Regions from separate parts of the Pseudoalteromonas sp. SG43-4 genome, predicted to be linked through region 4. Evidence: predicted binding sites of a transcription regulator. Region 4 holds the regulator's gene; each other region holds the start of a gene.
What was found. Region 4 encodes LexA, which represses DNA repair genes until DNA is damaged. Its sites were predicted from a motif close to TACTGTATNNNNATACAGTA; they were not measured.
Positions count from the first base shown of each region.

Region 1 (2,209 bases), on a different contig from region 4:
AAGTATCTGACTCAGAAGTATTGTGTGAAGGTAATCCTCAAGAAGATGAGTTGATATTAAAGAGAGGTTTTTCACCTGAAAAGTGCAGACAGCTCGTTGAAAATGAACAATATGATATTTTACAGTAGACTCATCATTGCACCTAACAAATCAATCAACTTCGCGCCTTCGGCGCCGGACGCAGCAAAGCTGCGCCGGTTATTGAAGCGTTACGAACGTCCGTAATTGGCACTTTTCGGACATTACAATTAACAATTCTTTCTAATGAACTATGCTCTATTTAATAAAAACATATTAAATAGAGCTTGCTCCAATGAAAATAATTTTCTCAATACTATTTATAGCCTTGATAATTTATTCTCATATTTATAATTTTCAACAGAAGATACTTTATATAAGCGTTGATGCATTCAATTTGTTACCAGGTTCAGATGAGTCTGTTGTTGTTTCGTTTGGCAAAAACGACGACGACTTTCATGCATTTGCGATAAAAAAGAAAGATATAAAGCAGGGTGTTGAGCTTGTATCAAAATCGAAAAATAACCTTAATTTTTCTGTGTTTGCAGACTTAGAAGGTGAAGCGCTTGTTAGGTCTCACCAGGCCGAAACTTTTGCAAAAATTAAAGTTTTGAGTATTGATAAGCAAAACCAAAAGGCTGTATTTTCAGTTGAAGCTAATTTATTAAACATAAATACGAATGAGCTAAACAAATTAGATAAAACTAAAGTGATTGTAAAAGATAAGCCTTTTTTAAAGCTTATGTAAGTGCTGCCTATCCTAAGGTTAAGTTAGCTCTGTGCATTCTAATTGATTGAGTTACAACACCTTCAATATTGTACTGGTCAAACTTAGTTAGTTTAACAGGACAGTGGTCAGAGCTAGCTGAAAGCAATAGATTATTTTTTAAATCAGCAATTTTGCAAACAAATTGACCATTTAAGCAGGCTACGATTATATCGTAATTTTTAACTATTTTAGCTCTATCTATGATTAGTACATCGCCACCAAATATCCCAACGCCTTCCATACTTCTGCCGCTAGCACGGCCAACAAATGTTGAATCACTTAAAAAATTAGCATCGATTGTTTTCTCTAATTTTTTTACTTCAGGGCCAATTAATACATTTTGAATAAGCATATTTTTTCTCAAAGCTTTAACTAAGTTGATTACAGCTTAAACTGTATATAAAAACAGTGGTCATACTTAACTGCAATAAGATAAGTGCCAAAATGTATCTTTGAATTAAGAGGAAATTCTATGAACAATGCTCAAAGAGCCAGAAAAGCAATCCGTAAAAATTTTGATCAAAGCTACATTGATAATAATCCAATAACTCCAGAAGAAGTCGGTCAGCAGAAGGAATTTTTGAGAGAAATTGGAATACCACCGTTTAAATTTGCTCAAATTATTAATCAAAATGAAGTTAGTCGGGAGCTTTTACAAAATATTTTTGATGCATTAAACATAGGCGATTGTGCTTAAAAAATTAAAGCCCGCTTAATGCGGGCTTTTCTATACCTGAAATTTAATAAATTATAGTGACTTACCCGTAAATATAACTTTTCCCACCAACGTGCAATTACCATTAATCGGTATTAGTTGCTCGGGCCAGTTGGGGTTGGCGGCTTTTAGGAATTTGTGGCCGTTTTCGATAATTAGCTGTTTAAATGTCGCTTGATTGTCGTCGTCTAGGCGGGCTACTACGTACGAACCGTGGATGCATTCGGCTTCAGGGTCTACAAAAATTAAATCACCCTCCTCAAACTTTGGCTCCATGCTAATACCTTGCACCTTTAAAACAAAAGTTAGGTCACTGCAATTAACAGGACACATAAAACGCTCTGCGTCATAAGCTTTAATTTCACTTATTTCTGACCAAGCACCGGCTTGAACCCAGCTGATAAGTGGGGCGGTGGCTTTGATTGTTGGCCCTGGTGATACATTGCTGTTGGTGTCTTTGTTATCAGCAATCCCAAACTGTAAAAATTCAGGTGTGCATTTTAGTGCGCGTGCTAACGCTTCAATGTTGCGAGGATTTTTTGTATCTCCGCGCTCTATTTTTTGAATAGAGGTTTGCGCTGTACCTACTAGATCAGCTAGTTGGTATTGGGTTAACCCTAAAGCTGTGCGGCGTTCCTTTACTCTTTTTGCAATATCCATATTAATCCTCTTAATTAATTTAATAACTATAAGTAATCTGTTAGGAA
Region 1 is NZ_JACJFB010000020.1:75,158-77,366, reverse strand. Features, by position in the region: gene H5160_RS17015 (hypothetical protein) at 1-128, shown strand, start outside; gene H5160_RS17010 (hypothetical protein) at 314-766, shown strand; gene H5160_RS17005 (LexA family transcriptional regulator) at 774-1,139, opposite strand; gene H5160_RS17000 (hypothetical protein) at 1,260-1,484, shown strand; gene H5160_RS16995 (LexA family transcriptional regulator) at 1,536-2,162, opposite strand.
Region 1: a site for LexA is predicted at 1,179-1,198, ahead of H5160_RS17005 (LexA family transcriptional regulator). Genes of this name have one in related genera too.

Region 2 (2,209 bases), on a different contig from region 4:
TGCTTTTTGCGCATGGCTGTAAACGGTGTAGTTCATGGTAAAGCGATCTGTTTTAAGATCTGTAATTGTAACGCCTACAGTGAGTGTGTCGGGAAAAGTTACTGGGCGTTTATAGCGAACGTTATTTTCGCTTATTACTGGGCCCACACCGTTTGGGCTTATTGTGTCGAACAGATTTATTTTATTTAAAAAGTCGATTCGGGCTATTTCAAAGTAACGTAAATACACTACATTATTTACGTGTTGTAGCGCATCCATATCAGCCCATGCTACGGTGATATCGGTATGAATAGGGTGCTGATCTTTAAACGTTTGCATTATTTATTGGCCCTTGATTTTAAAGTACTTAGATTATCAACATGGTGTTACGAGCTCAAGGTAATTAATGGCATGTTTTTTTTATAAGATGATTGTACCTGTTTAATTTTAGGTCTACAGTTAAATTACACAGACACACAAAAACACACACAAAGGTAATAATATGCAGAATATAATTAATTGGTCCTTAGCTTGTTTGGTTTTTATAGCCTCTTTTACCTGTTACGCGATGGGGAATGAATCTGGCGCTATCATTTTAATGTTGGCAGGATTTTTATTTGAGGTTATGTATTGGCTACGTGGTTATAAGAGATCGGAGGACAATAAACACTTTTTTTAATCGTTAACTAGGGCCTGTTGACCTTTCAGGATTAAAATTTGTTCAATCTAGGGGCTATTTAATCGCGGCGCGAGGTTTGTGACCTAGTGGGCTAAGTAAAAACCGAGCAACAAAGAGTAAATTGCCCCTAGGCAGAACCCTTCGGGCAGCGTATGTTTGGCATTTGTGCTACGTTATCGCCTATTTATGGGGAATAACCACACTACATAGGCTCTGCCTTGCCTAAATACCAAACATACTGCTGCAAATTTAACCTCGAAAGATAAACAGGCCCTAGGCTTGCTTATCACATTTGATTCTATAATAATGACTGTATAAATAACCAGTTTTTGTTGTGGTGATGAAGAAGTTTATTCACATAGACATGGATTGCTTTTATGCAGCAGTAGAAATGCGAGATAATCCAAAACTTGCATGTGTACCGCTTGCTATTGGAGGCAATAGCCGACGAGGCGTGCTCTCAACCGCTAACTATATAGCTAGAGAGTATGGCGTGCGATCGGCTATGTCGAACTATCATGCTAAACAATTATGCCCCGATTTAGTTATTGTCCCAGGGCGCATGGCTGTATACAAAGAAGCTTCAAACCAAATACGTGAAGTATTTAGCCGCTATACAAACTTAATTGAACCCCTTTCTTTAGACGAAGCCTACCTAGATGTAACAGACAGCACCGCTTGTAAAGGCAGTGCCACACTTATTGCACAGCAAATAAGAGCCGATATTTACAATGCTACAGGGCTCACTGCATCAGCTGGTATTGCACCGATTAAATTTATTGCCAAAATAGCCAGTGACGAAAATAAACCGAATGGTCAATTTGTCGTTTTGCCTGATGAGGTCGATGACTTTTTAGCGCAATTACCGCTTGGGAAAATTCCAGGAGTGGGCAAAGTAACGCTCGAAAAGCTAAATTTAAAAGGCTTATATACCGGCAAGGATGTACGTGAAAAAGGCGTTAACTGGATGCAGCAACATGTGGGTAATTTTGGTGTGTCGCTTTATCAAAAATGTGCAGGTGAGTATGTTGGTAAAGTATCCACAGATCGTATAAGAAAATCGCTGAGTGTTGAACATACCTACGAGTACAACAAAACAAGTTTGCAAGAGTGCTTAGATGAGCTGCCAAGGTTGTTAGACGAATTAGTTTTAAGGCTTAATAAACAGCAGTTACGAAACCGTATTAATAAATTGAGTGTTAAGGTGAAGTTTGCAAATTTTGTAGTGACCTCAGCCGATCAGGTATATCACGAGCTAAATACAGAAATATTTGTTCAACTACTTACTAAGGCCTACCAGCGTGGGCTACAACAGCCTGTAAGATTACTTGGCATAGGCGTTGGCATTAAAAACGAGCCAGAGCAAAACTTCCAACTTAGTATTCTCGATTAAGCTGTAAAGCCTGTAACTCCAAGTTGCCATTTATTGATAGGTTATGTGATTAGCTCATCGCTCCTTGCTGGTCTTCAATATTTAAATCGACGATAATAGGGGCTTATGTTTTCTAACAGGACCTTATTTATGGCATACCCTCAAGCGGTTAGTGCAAG
Region 2 is NZ_JACJFB010000009.1:12,016-14,224, forward strand. Features, by position in the region: gene H5160_RS10430 (thioesterase family protein) at 1-318, opposite strand, end outside; gene dinB (DNA polymerase IV) at 999-2,051, shown strand; gene H5160_RS10440 (leucyl aminopeptidase family protein) at 2,181-2,209, shown strand, end outside.
Region 2: a site for LexA is predicted at 967-986, ahead of dinB (DNA polymerase IV). Genes of this name have one in related genera too.

Region 3 (2,209 bases), on a different contig from region 4:
CATGAGGCTGGCCTCTGTAGTCGGCTAAAAGTTTTGGTCTTATTGCACGATCTATAGAGTCTTCATTTGTTTTTTCAGTCGCATCAATTAAGCGATCCGCTTCAATCATGGGTTACTCACAACATAGATTTTAAAGATTCTCTAATAAGAACCTCAGTAGACATATCGGGTTTACTTATCGATTTTACTGCTTTTTGAGCTTGTGGCAATTTATAACCTAATGCAAGCAGTGCCGATACGGCATCATCCGCTGCATTATTAGCAATTGTCGCATCGCTCATTGGCTCTATTACTGCGCTGTCACTAAATGGCGTAAATAAATCATTGCCCCAATCTTTTAGTCTGTCTTTCATTTCGAGTACTAAACGCTCGGCTGTTTTTTTACCTACACCGGGTAATTTAACAAGCGATGTTGAGTCTTCGTTATTTACACAACTTACAAATTGTTTTGCCGACATGCCCGATAAAATAGCTAAGCCAAGTTTTGGCCCTACGCCATTTGCTTTTAATAGCTCTCTAAACAAGGCACGTTCAACTTTATTATTAAAACCAAATAATAGTTGAGCATCTTCACGCACTACAAAGTGAGTGTAAACAATCGCATTTTCACCAATTTTTGGTAAATCGTAAAAACAGGTCATCGGCATTTGTACTTCGTAACCTACACCACTTACTTCGAGTAATATTTCTGGTGGCTGTTTTTCGACTAAAATACCATTTAAGCGGCCTATCATAATTATTTCCTTAAACGTCCTCTAACGGTTTTGCTTGCGCTGCCCGCTAGTTTAATTAAATTTTGTTCTGAGTGGGCGTGGCAAATCGCAATAGCGAGTGCATCAGCTGCATCGGCCTGTGGCGTACCGGGTAGTTTTAAAATATTTTTTACCATGTGTTGCACTTGTGTTTTATCTGCGCCACCGTTGCCTACTACTGCTTGCTTAATTTGCCTAGCTGAGTATTCAAATACGGGTAAGTCGGCCATTGCAGCGCCAACAATCGCAGCGCCTCTAGCTTGGCCTAGTTTTAAAGCTGAATCGGGGTTGTGCGCCATAAATACTTTTTCAATGGCAAAGGTTTCTGGCGAAAACTGCTCAATAAGCTGTGTAATGCCTTGGTAGATCATTTTAAGCCTAACCGGAAAAGGATGATCGGCTAACTTAATACAGCCACTGCCTAAGTATGTAAATTTAGAACCTTGATGGGCAACAACACCATATCCGGTCAAACGTGAACCAGGATCGATCCCTAAAATGATGGCCAAACAGCGCTCCATTGTTATTATTTTTAAATTACGCTAATAATGCCAGAGCACTGTATAAATTACCAGTACAAAGAAAAACAAAAATGCCCACGTACTAGGTGGGCATTTACAGGAGCATGTTAGTTTAAGCTTACCCTAGGGCACGCACTAATCCTTGGGTATTTTGTTTAAGTGTTCGGGCAATCATTAAATAGCCTAAACCAGCCACAAATACGCCGCCAGCTACCGGACCTATAATCCATATATGTGGGTGTAACTTACCTGCTAAATCAAACATTTGTTGCTGCACAATCAAAAGCGCTATATCACTAAAAAATGCAGCCACTAAACCAGCTAAACCGCCTAGTAATAAAAACTCATACAGGGTCGCGTTTTTAATTAATCGGCTTTTAGCCCCAAGCGTTCGCAGTATTACAATTTCTTGCATACGCTCACCTAAACTAGCTTGCACTTGCGATATAAGTACAAGCGCGCCACACAGCACAACAATTGCAAGTACAAAGCCAATGGCGAGCGATACTTGCGAAATAGTAGTTTGTATTTGCTTAACAAAGTTATCAATATCAATGGCTGTAATAGTAGGGTAAGTACGTAATAACTGGCTAAAGTCACGTTTTTGATCTGGATTTATACGTACCGACGAAATATATGTTGCGGGAAAATCTGCAAGTACATCAGGGCTTAAAATAATAAAAAAGTTAGGTTTAAGCGTGGCCCAATTTACTTTGCGCACACTGGTGATTTTAGCGTCGAACGACTGCGAACCAATTAAAAATGTAAGCGTATCGCCTATCTCAACATCTAATCGCTCAAGCATCGACTCCTCTACTGAAGCCTCAGCCATCGCATTTTCACCAAACCACGTGCCTTGTGTTACTTCATTTTGGTCAGGCACATCTTTAAGCCATGTAAGGTTTAGCTCACGACCAATACCTGCACGTGCTTCTT
Region 3 is NZ_JACJFB010000028.1:3,437-5,645, forward strand. Features, by position in the region: gene ruvB (Holliday junction branch migration DNA helicase RuvB) at 1-109, opposite strand, end outside; gene ruvA (Holliday junction branch migration protein RuvA) at 117-734, opposite strand; gene ruvC (crossover junction endodeoxyribonuclease RuvC) at 737-1,261, opposite strand; gene H5160_RS18885 (ABC transporter permease) at 1,392-2,209, opposite strand, start outside.
Region 3: a site for LexA is predicted at 1,310-1,329, ahead of ruvC (crossover junction endodeoxyribonuclease RuvC). Genes of this name have one in related genera too.

Region 4 (2,209 bases):
GTTAAAGTGCCGTTGCGAGATGCTTTTAAATGACTTGCGCTAATCTCCTGCCCTACACAGTAAAATTTAGTAAAATCGACAACAAAGTTAGCGGCATAGCTGGCAACTGTTTCGGCAAGTACAACGTTAGCACCGCCGTGTACCATCCCCATCGGGTTATGATGCTCAGGAATTGCCGGCATTGTGGCAACCAAATAATCATCGCCAATTTCTGTGACTTCTATCCCCATAGTTTTCATTAATGTTCCTTGGCCATTAACGCCTTGCTCTAACTGCTTGCACAGCTCTAAGGTGATGGGCTGGTACCAAATACTCATAATGTCTCCTTTGCATTTTTAATCATTTATAAACTTAGCTTTAGTTATATCCTTGAAATGTACACAAGTGAAATTACTTTAGCTATTTTAAGGCTTAATTTAAATTTGCGATTTTTATTTAACTGTATATACTCACAGTTAAATGTACTGTATGGAAAACCAGTTGTATGCGACCATTAACGAACCGCCAAGCTCAAATACTCGAACTAATTAAAGTTTTTATTAAAGACACTGGTATGCCTCCTACACGTGCTGAAATAGCGCAAACATTAGGTTTTAAAAGTGCCAATGCTGCTGAAGAACATTTAAAAGCACTTGCTAAAAAAGGCGCAATTAAAATGAAACCAGGTGCAAGCCGTGGTATTCAATTAATTGAAGAAGAAGAGCCAGAACAATTAGGTTTACCGCTTATAGGGCGTGTTGCTGCTGGTTCACCTATTTTGGCGCAAGAGCACGTTGAAAGTCACTGCAAAATCGATCCATTAATGTTTAAACCGGCTGCAGATTTTTTACTACGCGTTAACGGTATGAGCATGAAAGATATTGGTATTATGGATGGTGATTTACTTGCTGTACATCGTACTCAAACCGCTGAAAACGGACAAGTTGTTGTTGCCCGCCTAGACGAAGACGTAACTGTAAAACGTCTTGAGAAAGCGGGTCGTAAAGTATTACTTCATGCTGAAAACGACGATTTTGACTCTATTGAAGTAGATCTTGAGAATGAGTCTTTTAATATTGAAGGCTTAGCCGTTGGCGTTATAAGAAACGCTGATTGGATGTGACTTTAAAAATAGCTTTTAAAGAAGCAGTTTTATAAATGCGTACTAATTAGTACGCATTTTTGTTTTAAAATTTGTACTAAAAATAGGGCGTAAACAGCCCACTGACTATTTAAGCTGTAAACTTTTTTGCACTTATATTTTCCCCCTCCGAATGCGTTAAACCCCTTTGTTTTGCTCATATTTTGAACTTCCTGTTGCCCAGTTGATTACCGATTTTTATTAATTATTCAATATCACCTGATTGTTTTTTATACTAAAACTTGCTTGTTGTTCGTTTTTTAGCTAATTGTTAATGTGCTGAGCTAATAATAACTCACAGCTTTTTAGTTTTGAGAACACACAATATACACAAACTCGTTGTTGGCGCAGCAAAACCAATCAATATTAAATAAGATTGGCTAAAAAAATAAAAATAACGAATTGGCGTTTAAGCCGTATGCCTCTTCGCTTTGCATTCGCAATAGCATCAAAGGAGCCGTCACATGGGTAAACTGACCTCTACCTTGTGGCTTATATTATGTGTTTTTTCGCACCCAGTTTTGGCTAACAGCCAATACAATATGCGCAAAGGCGTAACCGATATAAGCAATAATGTATATCAGCTGCACATGACCATATTTATAATATGTTGTGTGATTGGGGTGATAGTGTTCGCAATTATGTTTTGGGCACTTATTCATCACCGTAAATCTAAAGGGGCTGTACCTGCCCAATTTCACGAAAGCACTAAAGTAGAAATACTTTGGACTGCAATTCCGTTTGTTATTTTAATTGCTATGGCAGTACCAGCCACTAAAACCCTAATTGCAATGGAAGATGCCAGCAAAGCTGATCTCACTATTAAAATTACGGGTTCGCAATGGAAATGGCATTATGAATATATGGGCGAAGATGTAGAGTTCTACTCTATTTTATCTACCCCGCAAGATGAAATCGCGAATCTTGCAGATAAAAATCCTAACTACTTACTTGAGGTTGATAAGCCTCTTGTACTGCCAATAAATCAAAAAGTACGATTTTTAATGACTTCTGACGATGTTATTCACTCTTGGTGGGTACCTGATTTTGCAGTTAAAAAAGATGCGAACCCCGGCTTTATAAACGAAA
Region 4 is NZ_JACJFB010000016.1:13,724-15,932, forward strand. Features, by position in the region: gene H5160_RS15015 (PaaI family thioesterase) at 1-317, opposite strand, end outside; gene lexA (transcriptional repressor LexA) at 485-1,102, shown strand; gene coxB (cytochrome c oxidase subunit II) at 1,585-2,209, shown strand, end outside.